Regions from separate parts of the Alteromonas sp. BZK5 genome, predicted to be linked through region 2. Evidence: predicted binding sites of a transcription regulator. Region 2 holds the regulator's gene; each other region holds the start of a gene.
What was found. Region 2 encodes FNR, which switches genes on or off when oxygen is low (the NO sensors DNR and NnrR bind a similar motif). Its sites were predicted from a motif close to TTGATCTAGATCAA; they were not measured.
Positions count from the first base shown of each region.

Region 1: a site for FNR is predicted at 1,596-1,609, ahead of BIZ39_RS09765 (GbsR/MarR family transcriptional regulator). Genes of this name have one in related genera too.
Region 3: a site for FNR is predicted at 1,701-1,714, ahead of BIZ39_RS02990 (OmpW/AlkL family protein). Genes of this name have one in related genera too.

Region 1 covers NZ_JACSOE010000026.1:9,946-14,359, forward strand. The annotation lists gene BIZ39_RS09760 (ATP-binding protein) at 1-1,423, opposite strand, end outside; gene BIZ39_RS09765 (GbsR/MarR family transcriptional regulator) at 1,649-2,206, shown strand; gene BIZ39_RS09770 (cytochrome ubiquinol oxidase subunit I) at 2,218-3,591, shown strand; gene BIZ39_RS09775 (cytochrome d ubiquinol oxidase subunit II) at 3,603-4,414, shown strand, end outside.
Region 2 covers NZ_JACSOE010000010.1:70,069-74,482, forward strand. The annotation lists gene BIZ39_RS04780 (heavy metal translocating P-type ATPase) at 1-567, shown strand, start outside; gene ccoS (cbb3-type cytochrome oxidase assembly protein CcoS) at 569-799, shown strand; gene BIZ39_RS04790 (sulfite exporter TauE/SafE family protein) at 786-1,445, shown strand; gene fnr (fumarate/nitrate reduction transcriptional regulator Fnr) at 1,491-2,228, shown strand; gene uspE (universal stress protein UspE) at 2,473-3,396, shown strand; gene ttcA (tRNA 2-thiocytidine(32) synthetase TtcA) at 3,545-4,414, shown strand, end outside.
Region 3 covers NZ_JACSOE010000006.1:3,221-7,634, reverse strand. The annotation lists gene BIZ39_RS03000 (TOTE conflict system archaeo-eukaryotic primase domain-containing protein) at 1-94, opposite strand, end outside; gene BIZ39_RS02995 (hypothetical protein) at 351-554, shown strand; gene BIZ39_RS02990 (OmpW/AlkL family protein) at 790-1,461, opposite strand; gene gabT (4-aminobutyrate--2-oxoglutarate transaminase) at 1,864-3,153, opposite strand; gene BIZ39_RS02980 (NAD-dependent succinate-semialdehyde dehydrogenase) at 3,155-4,414, opposite strand, start outside.

The DNA of each region.
Region 1 (4,414 bases), on a different contig from region 2:
GAGGAGTAAGAGACTTTCCAATATCTTTTCTGGCTGCATCGCGACCCGCCCAACGAATGGTCTTGTCTTTCTGCTCCCTAAACCAAACCGTGTAGTAGCCCAGTTTTGAAGACACGCAGGAAATATACATGCCTCGAATGCCGTTTAGGTCGCCACTATCTAAAATTTCGTTTGTTAATCGGTTTATAGCAATGGACTGCTCAGAGCCGCTAATGGCAAATTTTTCGAGTAATTTTGCCAAGGTTTTCTCTGTGGGAGTCTTACCAACCAGATAGTTGCCCGTAGGGGTAACCACCGCCATACCGCACGAATCAGCAACATCCAGTAAGTCTCCTTCTTTCTGCGTGATGGCCTCAAGCGGGTTCGTGAATGAAGTAAGCTGATGAACAATATAGTTCAGCTTGCGTTGGCGAATTTGAAATTGCTCTTTCTTTTTATGCAGTGCTTTCGTGTGAAGCTGCCAGGCATAAAGGTGACCTAATGATTCGCAAACTAAACGTTTCTTCTGGTCGATGTAAGCAGGTTCACTGTTGTGGCATGCTAACAATCCCCACAGCTTACCCTCAAAAACAAGCGAAACTGAAAATGAAGAGCGGATCCCCATATTTTTAAGGTAGGCAATGTGCATAGGCGAAACAGAGCGAACCATTGACATTGATAAATCCAATGGCGGACGTTCTGCCTCTTTAACCGAAGGCTTAAGGCCTATAACTTGCTCTTCTACATCGTAGACACAGCGCACTCGATTTTTTAGATACAGTTCACGGGCCTGACTGGGGATGTCCGAAGCCGGAAACTTCAACCCTTTGAATGAGCGAGAATCTGTACTTGCGGCTTCACCAATTACTTCACCACAGTAGGTTTTGTCAAACTGATAAACCATGACCGAGTCGAAACCTATGTATTGCTTAAATACCTGAGCGATAGCATCGGCAACATCGCCTATGGAGTCGCGGTCATCGACATTGGGTAACAATGCGCGAATATCTACATCCATTGGCACCCATTGCTGCGCCGCCTCAAAGCTTAGTTGAGGGGTTGGCTCAAGCTCAATAACTAACAGCCCATTAGAATCGAAGGCAACGCCACTCCCTTCTTTCTCCCAATCTTTGAGATGGAGCGCATTTTCAGCAAACTTCCACTGGTAGGCGTGGCGTACATTTCCGCCTTTTACAGCATCATAAATAGTCTGGAATGTGCGCGCTTCAGGAGTGGGAATGTCAATTAGTTCAGTGATAAGTGTTTCACCGGGAACGACGTCTACTTTGAACATGTCATTAATGTTCTCGCTCACTACCTGAATTTTTTTAGTACTAGGATTGATGGCAATGACATACCCAAAACTCTGCACGCTTTCAATCAAGTGAATTGCTTCATCTTCACAGTTTTGAAGCGTTGTAGGGGTATGGTCAATTGTTTGCATTACTTTGCGCCAAATATCAATAAAGCGAATTTTCGCAGTGTGTTCCTAGACTTACTCTATAAGATACCAATTTTCTATTGAAGAAGCATGTCAAATCACTGCAGCGCTTAATAAGAAGAATATTAAATTTTCAAAAATTCGTACGCAATATCACGAATAAAACTTGTGTTTATTGATCCTAAGCAATAAACTTTCAGTAATTTCTGAAACTTCTGGAAGGCAAAAATGAAAATGACGCCTTTAATTACATCTGCGGTTATGCACTTTGGTGAAATGGGAAGTCGTTGGGGTTTCAACAGAACAGTTGGGCAAATTCTAGCGCTTATTGTTTTAAACGAAGAGCCCATTTCGGCGCAGGAAATTGCGGATGCGCTCAACATATCCAGAGGCAATACCAGCATGGGTTTAAAAGAGCTTCAGTCATGGCGCTTAGTTAAACAGCATCTTGTTCCTGGTGAGAGAAAAGAGTTCTTTATTCCGGCTGGCGATATTTGGACACTGGCCAATAGAGTGTTTGAAGAACGAAGAAAGCGCGAGATAGACCCAACAATGAGTCTACTGCGTGATTTGTTGCTTGACGCACCTGCCAATGAAAAAGAGGCGAATGCACAACATAAACTGAACGAAATTCACGATTTACTCGAATCAATTACGGCATGGTCTGAAGAGCTTCAAAATCTTGGACCTGAAAAGTTAAACACGTTGATGAAGTTGGGTTCTGGCGTGGGCCGTATGCTTGAGCTTAAGGACAAGCTACTTCCGGGGAAAAACAGCGTTAACTAAGGGGGCCTTCTGTGGATGCATTCTTGCTGTCTCGTTTACAATTTGCGTTAAATATTAGTTTTCATATTTTGTTTCCAACCATCACCATGGCGATGGGCTGGTTTCTATTTTACTTTAAGCTGCGCTCTAATATTTCAGGTCACCCTGTGTGGATGCGTATGTATCGCTTTTGGGTACGTGTCTTTGCCCTAAGCTTCGCCTTGGGTGTAGTAAGCGGCGTCACCATGTCATTTCAGTTTGGTACTAACTGGCCTGGATTTATGGAGAAAGTAGGTAATGTGGCGGGGCCACTACTCGGTTATGAGGTACTTACCGCCTTTTTCTTAGAAGCCACGTTTTTAGGCATCATGCTGTTTGGCATACGCCGTGTTCCGAACTGGCTGCATACGGCTTCAACCCTTATTGTTGCACTTGGCACCACTACTTCTGCGTTCTGGATATTAGCCTTAAATAGCTGGATGCAAACCCCGCAGGGTTTTGAAGTGGTCGACGGTGTGGTGTATGCCACAAACTGGAAAGAAATTATCTTTAACCCGTCTTTCCCTTACCGCTTTGTACATATGATGTTAGCGTCTGGACTGACGGCCAGCTTCCTGATAGCTGGGCTTTCGGCCTACCGCATGCTTAAAGGCGACGACAAGCTTGCACCTAAGCTCGCGCTTAAAACCGCCACCTATACGGCGGCAGTGTTAATCCCGCTACAAATTTTTGCTGGTGACATGCATGGTTTAAATACGCTTGAGCATCAGCCTCAGAAAGTAGCGGCGATGGAAGGACTTTGGGAAACCACTGAAGGCGCACCTTTGTTGCTTTTTGCAATTCCTGACGAAGAAAGCAAAGAGAATCATTTTGAAATTCCCATTCCCTATGGTGCAAGTTTAATTCTTACTCACGAACTTAAGGGCGAGATTAAGGGGTTAAATGAGTTTGAAGGAGAGCATCCGCCCGTTGCTCCTGTTTTCTTCGGTTTTAGGGTTATGGTGGGTATGGGCATGTTGATGCTCGCTGTGTCATGGCTTGGCAGTCTTTATCTTATGCGTAACAAAGACTTCCCAATTTGGCTTAAACGCACGTTTGCAGGCATGGCGTTTAGCGGCTGGATTGCTACGTTAGCAGGCTGGTACGTAACGGAAATAGGCCGTCAGCCCTATTTGGTAAGTGGTGTATTAAGAACCGCTGATGCCGTTACCCAGTTACCACCGGCGAATATTGCTCTGTCGTTCACGCTCTATCTTGTTATCTATACGGTGCTTCTAATCGCATACATGGGAACACTTATGTTGATGTGCAGAAGAGCCGTTGAAATTGAAGAGATAACGACGGAAGAGCGCGAAGTTGCCAAGGCAAAAATGCAACCTACTGACCCAGACCCAAGCACGGTTTAAGGAGAGCAAACATGTTTGAAAATGTATCAGCAGAAATGCTCGGAAATATTTATGTGGGTTTACTTGGTCTATCTGTATTGCTGTACGCCATTTTAGATGGCTACGACTTGGGTGTGGGTGTACTTATCCCGCCAAGAACAGAAGCGTTTCGCGATGACATGATAGCCTCCATAGGGCCTTACTGGGATGCTAATGAGACGTGGCTTGTGCTCGCCATAGGTCTACTGCTTGTTGCCTTCCCTGAAGCCCATAGTGAGTTTTTACAAACCTTGTACTTGCCTGCCACCTTCATGTTATTAGGGCTTATTTTGCGCGGCGTAGCGTTTGATTTTCGCGCTAAGGTTGTGCAGGTGAAAAAGCGTAAGTGGGACATGGTATTCAAATACGGTTCGCTGTTAACCACATTAGCTCAAGGGTATATGTTGGGTATATACGTGACGGGGCTTCGCACAGATATTTGGGCGCAAGGCTTTGCACTTCTGGCTGCATTTGGTGTTACGGCTGCCTATGCGTTTATTGGCTCGTGCTGGTTAATACTTAAAGGCGAAGGTGAGCTTCAACAAAAAGCGTATTACTGGGCCAGAAGAGGTTTAGGGGTATTGGCGGTAGGGATTGTCGCGGTAAGTATCGCGAACCTAACCTTACACGATGACGTGCGAGACTTATGGTTGTCTGCTCCTTGGGGTTATGTGCTTTTCGCTATTCCAGTAGCGTGTTTTGCGCTTTTAGCACTATGCGGTGTGTTGCTTAAAAAACTACCCGATGCACAAGGGAAAGGCGAATGGCTTCCGTTCTTTATTGCACTTCTAGTATTTTTACTTTG
Region 2 (4,414 bases):
CTCACCGTGAAGGGCCGTATTATGGCGGCGTTTGAGGTAAGCGACACGTTGCGAGAGGATACCCAAGAAACCTTGAATATTCTGGCAAAAAGTCACACCCTTGCAGTATTAAGTGGCGATACACAACAAAACGTGGACGCTCTTACCGCTTCCTTGCCAATATCAACAGCTAAAGGTGGGCTCACACCAGAGCAGAAGTACGATGCTGTACAGGCTATGCAGCAATCGGGGGCAAAAGTAATGATGATGGGTGATGGCATTAATGATGCGCCTGTGCTCGCCAGTGCAGATGTGGCTATCGCAGTAGGCAATGCTACAGACGTTGCTAAAACTGCTGCTGATGTCATATTACTTGGCGATCAGCTACTTTCTGTACCTGCACTGATTAAAACCGCACACCAAGTGAAGCAAAAAATTAGACAAAATATAGGATGGTCGGTAGGTTACAACGTTTTGATTCTGCCTTTCGCCGTGTCTGGCCTACTTTCACCGTGGATGGCTGTTGTTGGTATGTCGTTAAGCAGTATTATTGTAGTCACAAACTCAACGCGACTTTTGAGCAAATAGCATGAGTATTATTTACGTATTAATTCCAATCGCCATTATCATAGTCGCTGTCGCTATCGTGATATTCTTTTGGGCGGTGAAAACTAATCAGTTTGAAGATTTAGATCGCCAAGGGTATAGCATACTGTTTGACGATGACCTTCCTCCTGAAGAGAAAAAGCTTGCTGAACAACGCAAGCAACTTCAAGAAAGTAAAATAGATAAAAGCCAAGCGCCTCATGGCAGAGATTAATTACTTCTCTGCATTTCTTATAGGCTTAGCTGGCGGTGTTCACTGTGTGGGCATGTGTGGTGGAATAGTTGCAGCGCTTAGAATGGTATCTCCAAAAGGCGCTTCAGCTGTGCCCTATACCCTTGCCTACAATATAGGTCGCATAACTAGCTATACGCTGGCTGGCGCCTTAACCGGGGCTCTTGGTAAAATCGCCGCAGACTACATACCGCTTGCCAACTATGCGCTGTCTTTACTTAGCGGCATTATGTTATTTCTACTGGCCTGTTATTTGGGCAAATGGTGGACAGGATTAACGGTGCTGGAAAATGCAGGTAAAGGCCTATTTTCCAAACTACAACCTTTATCAAAACGTTTTTTGCCGTTTAAAACCCCTTTTAGCGCAATACCTTACGGATTCATTTGGGGCTGGCTGCCTTGTGGCTTAGTGTATTCAACACTAACATGGTCGTTAGCGGCGGGAACTGCAGTTGAAGGCGCAGCTCTTATGTTTTTCTTTGGTTTAGGTACTCTGCCCACCTTACTCGCCGCTAGTGCTGGTAGTCAGTATCTTATTCGAAGTTTTCAGAACACCTATTTTAGACAAGTTATTGCCGTAATAATGGCCATATATGCAGCTTATCTTATTTGTGGGGCAATCATTTAAAAATCGGTGTATTATGGTGGGGTATTCTTTAAAAGAGCATGCATTATGAGCAAAGGAAGCCAATTTTCTATTCACTGTCAAAACTGTAGTTTCAGCCACCTGTGTTTACCAGTGGCGCTGAACAAAACAGAAATTGAATCTCTTGACGATATTATTGAACGTAAAAAGCCGCTTCATAAGGGCGATACGCTAATTCAAACCGGCGATAAATTTCGTTCGCTATTTGCAGTGAGAACAGGTTCATTTAAATCCTTTGTGACTAATACCGAAGGTGAAGAACAGATTACCGGCTTCCACTTTCCTGGTGACATTATCGGCTTTGATGCATTAAGAGAGAACAAACACCAAAGCTACACGTCTGCGTTAGAAACAGCCATGGTGTGTGAGCTTCCCTACGAAACTCTTGATGAAATGTCGGTACAATTTCCAAAGCTTCGCCATCAAATCATGAGCTTTATGAGTGCAGAAATAAAACAAGATCACGATATGATCATGCTTTTAAACAAACGCACCGCCGAAGAGCGCTTGCTGTACTTCATTTCACACCTGTCGCAACGCTTTGAAGAGCGTGGCTTTTCCCATAGAGAATTCCACTTAACCATGACGCGCAACGAAATTGGAAACTATTTAGGATTAACGATTGAAACGATTAGCCGTCTGTTAAGCCGTTTTCAAAAAGACAACATCATAAAGGTAGACGGCAAGCTTATTACTATTTTGGATTTCGATAGGCTAAACACCAAACTAGCGGCGCTTAACGGCCCTAGCGTTGTCTGCGGTTAGTCCTTTTTAAGTGTTAAATAAGGCGCGCACTAAGCGCGCTTTTTTGTAACCTGTGTTAGCCACCTATCTACCCTTTCAGCGCCACGCCGGTTGCTCCATATTCAATTAGGTACGTTCACTCATGGTCGCCTCGTAAAATTCTTGATCTAAAACAACTTACGTTTTTCCCAATGTCGTTTATAGTTAGTATTAGAAAGCTTCGATTTCGACAGCCGCTACTAAGTTTCGTAGTTAGGGGGACGTTATGATTGAGTGTAAACGAATTCTGGCCGTGGTAGATGCCGAGCGCGATAACCAACCTGCACTGAGCCGTGCTTATGAACTCGCTTCAAAAACAGGCGCTTCAGTTACCGCAATGATGGTGGTATACGACTTATCTTATGATATGACGACCATGCTTAGCCCGGATGAGCGCGAGTCAATGCGCGATGCAGTTACAAAGGAGCATGCAAAATGGCTTGCCACCCACTTAAGAGAACAAGGATTCACTGAAACTGATATCGTTGTAGAATGGAATAATCGTGCGTATGAGTCGATTATTTACTACACCCTAAACAATCAGATAGATTTAGTGGTAAAGGCAACCAAAAAGCACGACGATCTTGCTTCTGTTATTTTCACCCCCACCGACTGGCATTTAATGCGTAAATGCCCTCGGCCAGTATTGCTCGTTAAAGAGCACGACTGGCCAGAAGGAGGAGAGATTATTGCTGCAGTAAACGTAGGCAGTGAAGACGATGAGCACGCCGCACTTAACGATAAGCTCACCCTCATTGCTAACGACTACGCCTCTTTATTGAAAGGGAGCGTAAATTTGGTCAACAGTTACCCTTCTACACCACTTAATATCGCCATAGAAGTGCCTGAGTTCGACCCCGATACCTATCACGACGCGGTAAAAAATCATCATTTAAAAGAAATGCGTAGTCACGCGTTAAAGTACGGTATTCCTGAGAACAAATGCGTAGTAAGAGAAGGCCTTCCGGAAAAGGTCATCCCGCTAGTGGCAAAAACACTGGATGCAGAGCTGGTTGTTATTGGTACCGTTGGCCGTGTGGGCATTTCAGCGGCCCTAATTGGTAACACTGCAGAACACGTGATCGACGAACTCAATTGCGATGTGCTTGCTATTAAGCCAGATGGATTTGTGTCGCCGTTGTCGGTGTAATCTTTTCATCAGTACCGCATAGCCCGTGTTTTCCGTTACTTAGCGGCCAACACGGTATGTCACCAACAAATTTAACTTCACAAGCATGGTCTCGAAAAGCCGCTTTAATGTATAATGGTGGCTTTATCACAAACCAAGCTAGTTAATTATGAGTTTAGGCACAAACAGTGCTGACGCGTCGCCATTAAATGCTGCGCAAAGTAAGCAAAAGTACAACTTCAACAAACTTCAGAAACGACTTCGCCGCAATGTGGGTAAAGCCATTGGCGATTTCGGTATGATTGAAAACAACGACAAAGTAATGGTGTGTTTATCTGGCGGTAAAGACAGCTACACCATGCTAGATATTTTATTGTTTTTAAAGAAGATTGCGCCTATTCATTTTGATATCGTTGCGGTTAATCTTGACCAAAAGCAGCCTGGTTTCCCCGAACATATCTTGCCTGAATATCTAGAAAGCATTGGCGTTGACTACAAAATTGTAGAAGAAGACACCTACTCTATTGTTAAAGACAAAATTCCAGAGGGAAAGACAACATGCTCTCTCTGTTCTCGCTTGCGCCGTGGTATTTTGTACCGCACGGCAAAAGAGTTAGGTGCGACTAAAATTGCATTAGGTCATCACCGCGACGACATGCTAGAAACGTTTTTCCTCAATATGTTTCATGGTGGCAAGCTTAAGTCTATGCCGCCAAAGCTAGTCAGCGATAACGGTGAACACATCGTTATTCGTCCATTGGCGTACTGCACAGAAAAAGACATCGAGAAATATTCTCAGGCCGCTGAATTTCCGATTATTCCTTGTAACCTTTGTGGCTCACAAGAAAACCTACAGCGCCAAAACATAAAGGCTATGCTACAAGACTGGAACCGTCGCTTCCCAGGTCGTATAGAGTCGATGTTCCGTGCGCTTCAAAACGTAGCGCCTTCACACTTAATCGACAGCAACCTTTATGATTTTAAAGCTATAGCTACACAAGAAGGCCCGGTAGAAGACGGTGATATCGGGTTCGATGAA
Region 3 (4,414 bases), on a different contig from region 2:
TACGTTCATTAAGCAACGCCGTTTTTTGTTCTTCCAATCGCGCCAGCGCTTCGACGATTTGCGCCAGCCGCGCCTGGGCTCCCGGGATTGTCATGCTACTCAAGCTCCATTATCGTTTGGCATAGGCCCGTTGTGGGAAAGGAGCGCTTCACGGTTTAAGCAAGTGTGCTCCACCTTAGACTTGGAGCTTATCACGAATGCGCTATCCCAGCGCTGAGGCATCCATTGCGTTTCTTGGGGCAGCGCCAGAGGGTGGTCGGTGAGTTTGCGAAAAGTGCGATAACGGGCACGTTCAGGGGAAAAAGACCGTCAACCGCGATTTTGGCCGTCATGGCGCATAAAGAAGGAATATGTTTAATAAAAAATATCCAGATTTACAAGAGTGTGATGAACATGTTGGTGGAACAGTCTATACAGGTAGACACTCATACATTCAGTCCATTAAGTGGGAAGATTTTATAAAAAGCCCTACTCTATACCTCGATATTACTACCGAAATTAGAGACGACCTAGATCGCTATAACATTTCAAAACTTGTTACTGTTGAAGAGTAATCCAACGAAAACTGGACTAAATAACAGAAGAGAGAGCAACATAGCGGATTAAAAAACGAAGACAAAGACATAATCCATTAATATTCAACATTGTATGGATTTGTATGGTATTGATATGAGTTAGTTCGTCTTCGCTCTAATTTCATCTGTCTTCGTTATAATTACTTCAGCTCAAGAACCTCACCACGCTCCAAATTGTCGTACACTTTGCGGAAATCAAAGAACTAAACGGTTACTAAAACCGGTAACCTAGCGAAATAGCATAGACAAAGGGGTCTATTTCAATAGCGCTCACAGAGCCCCGGGTATCACCTAGGTTGAAGCTTGCTTCTGTGTCTATATCTATCCAACGAACGGCGGCATTCAAAAACCATCTTTCGCTTAACTGATAGTCTATTCCCACTTGTGCGGCTAAGCCAAACGAGTTATCTAGAGATAAGTCACTAAGCCCTGCCTCTTCATTAGCTCCCGTAAATTGCTCGTCATAAATAAACGTATAGTTTAGGCCCGCACCCACATAGGGCTGAAAAGCACTTGATGGATCGTTAAAGTAATAGTCAACCGTCACTGTGGGCGGAAGGTGGGTTACTTCGCCTAGCTGGTTACCTGTTCCTAATGGGTTATCGATAGCGAAATTAACGTCATGTGTGAACGGTGTTGCGGCTAATACTTCTACGTTAACTCTATCCGTGATGAAATAGGCCGCGGTGAGGCCCAATTGCGTGTTGTTATCAATGTTCAGGCCAAAGCCCAAGTCGTCACCCACGTTAATGTTTGAAGACGATTCATCAGGTGCAACCGTGGCAAAGCCACCTCGGACGAGAATGTCGCCTTTTTCAAATGCAACTGCACTGGATGCTGAAGCAATAAAGGGAAGGGCGGTTAGTGCTAAAGCTAAGTTTTTCATCGTAGTCTCTCAGTCTGATAATTAAACACAGATAAGACTAAACAGACTTACTTAAAAAGAACTTTCTAGAAGATTAACATTAGATTAAAAGCCTACGCCTAAAAATTCGCTCACACGGTATTCGCATCTTCCCTAGAAAGGTCTGCCGCAATCGCTCAACAATATCTGGAAGATATTTGTCTATCCAGACAGTTTCAGTTACCAGCTTGTACGTGAGGGAAGAGAATTCCGCGTAGACTTTGATTTAACTCAGCCGGTTGATGCCCCTCCTGCCCCTGGGCACCAGGTAATCGACACGAATTTCTCTTATTAGACATTACCAGGTTAACGCCATCCCCCAGCATCTTAATAATTTTCGCTGGGGGCTCGCTTTTTATAACCAACGTCAGCAAATTTTACCGGCTATTCGTCGCCCATAACCTCATCAAACAGCGCATTAAACTGCGACAGTCCTTCCTGTAAGTGCGCCTCGGGAATCGTCAGCGGCGGTAAAAAGCGAATGACATTGCCGTAAAAGCCACAGGCCAGCAGGATCAGGCCATAGTCCAGTGCCTTGCCGATAATGGCTTTGGTGAGTGCCGGGTTAGGCGTCGAAACACTGCCGTCGGTCATTAGCTCCAGCGCGATCATCGCGCCGTGCCCGCGTACGTCGGCGACCACCTCGGGGTAGCGTGTTTTCAGTGCGTTAAGTGATTCCATAAAACGCCGTTCAATCATGATTGCCCGCTCTGTGAGCTTCTCCTGTTCAATCACGTCGAGCACGGCAAGGCCTGCCGCGCAGCCCAGCGGCGAGCCGCCATAGGTACCGCCCAGTCCGCCAACCGGCGCGGTATCCATGACCTCGGCCTTACCCACGACTGCAGAAATAGGAATACCACCGGCGATCCCTTTTGCCATGGTCATCAGGTCCGGCTCAATCCCCGCCACTTCTGTATGAAACATATGCCCGGTACGGGCAAAACCAGACTGTATTTCATCACAAATGAGTAGGATTCCGTGTTCTTCGCACAGGGCCTTCAGCGCACGCATAAAGGTCGGCGAGGCGATGTAAAAGCCGCCTTCACCCTGTATAGGCTCGATGATAATCGCCGCCACGTCGCGCGGCGAAATATCCACTTTCATCAAGGTGCTGAGCGCGGCCAGGCTTTGCTCGTCGCTAATGCCATGCAGTGGATTGGGATACGGTGCGTGATAAATCTCGCCCGGAAACGGTCCGAAGTGGTCTTTATAGGGCGTAACCTTGCCGGTCAGCCCCATAGTGAGATTGGTGCGGCCATGAAAGCCGCCGTTAAACGCAATCACACCCCGACGTCCGGTATGGGCGCGGGCAATTTTAACCGCATTTTCCACCGCTTCTGCGCCCGTGGTAACGAACATGGCCTTTTTGGGGCTGTTCCCCGGCGCCAGTTCGGTGAGCTTTTCTGCCAGTGCCACCGCACTTTCGTAGGGGTTTACCATCACGCAGCTATGGCTGAAATTCTCCATTTGTTCCGTGACCGCCTCAACCAGCGCGGGGTGGGCATGGCCGGTGTTGCATACAGCAATACCGGTACCAAAATCCAGATAGCGGTGTCCTTCAACGTCCCAGACCTCGGCGTTTTTGGCGTGAGACACATACACCGGATAAAGGTTGCCCTGACCGTTGGCAAACACCGCCCGTTTGCGTTGTTGTAGTGATAGATTGGTCGCCATACTAGTATCCTCCCAGACAGCGGTATTGAAGTGAAAGGTAATCGTCCAGTCCGTATTTCGAACCTTCGCGACCGAAACCGGATTGTTTAACGCCGCCAAACGGCGCAGCCGGGTTGGAAATCGCGGCGTCATTAATGCCCACCATGCCCACATCAAGCTGGTCGGCTACGCGGCGCATGCGCGTATAATCCTGGGTATAGAGGTAGGCCGCCAGTCCGTATTCGGTGTGATTAGCCAGCGTTATCGCGTCCTTTTCGTCATCAAAGGACGTGACCGTAACAACCGGGCCAAAAATCTCCTGATTAAAAATGAGCATCGAGGGGGTAACGCCGGTTAACAGGGTGGGCGGATAGAACGCGGTCTTGTCCCATGCGCGGGAATAATGATGGGTGGCGCCCTGGTTAATGGCCTGATGCACCAGTTCATCCACGTGGTTTGCGGCCTGCTCGCTTATGAGTGGCCCCATGTCCGCGGCTTCTAATCCATCACCGACGGTCAGCGTGCGCATTTTCTCTGTCAGCGCGCTGACAAACGCATCGTGACACTTCCGGTGCACCAAAAAGCGATTGGCACACACACAGGTTTGCCCAGCATTTCTGAACTTAGCCAGCATGGCACCGTTAACTGCTGCATCAATATCGGCGTCATCAAACACGATAAACGGGGCGTTGCCTCCCAATTCCATAGAAACCCGCTTCACCGTTGACGCACAGTCCTGAATCAGTTGCTGCCCGACCTGCGTTGATCCGGTAAAGGAAAATTTCGCCACCCGCGGTGACTGGGTGAGCACTTTGCCGAGCTTCCGTGCGTCAGTACCGGTCACCATGTTCAGTACGCCGTCAGGGATCCCGGCGTCCTGACCCAGTTTAGCCATGGCCAGTGCACTTAAGGGTGTTTCTGATGCGGGACGCCCGACAAACGTGCAGCCCGCTGCCAGCGCAGCGGCCGCCTTTCTGGCGATCATCGCATTGGGGAAGTTCCAGGGCGTAATGGCCCCTACCACGCCGACCGGTTTTTTTATCACCTTCACTCTCTGTCCGTTGTGCAGACCATCGGATAGGTCGCCATAAATACGCTCTGCTTCACCGGCAAACCAGCGCACATAGCCTGCGCCATAGTCGATTTCCCCCCTGGCTTCGGCCAGCGGCTTGCCCTGTTCCAGGGTTAACAGCGTTGCCAGTGCATCCCGGTGTTCGGCCAGTTTGGTATACCAGGCCATGAGCAGGCGGCTGCGCTCTGCGCCCGTGGTGTTGCGCCAGTC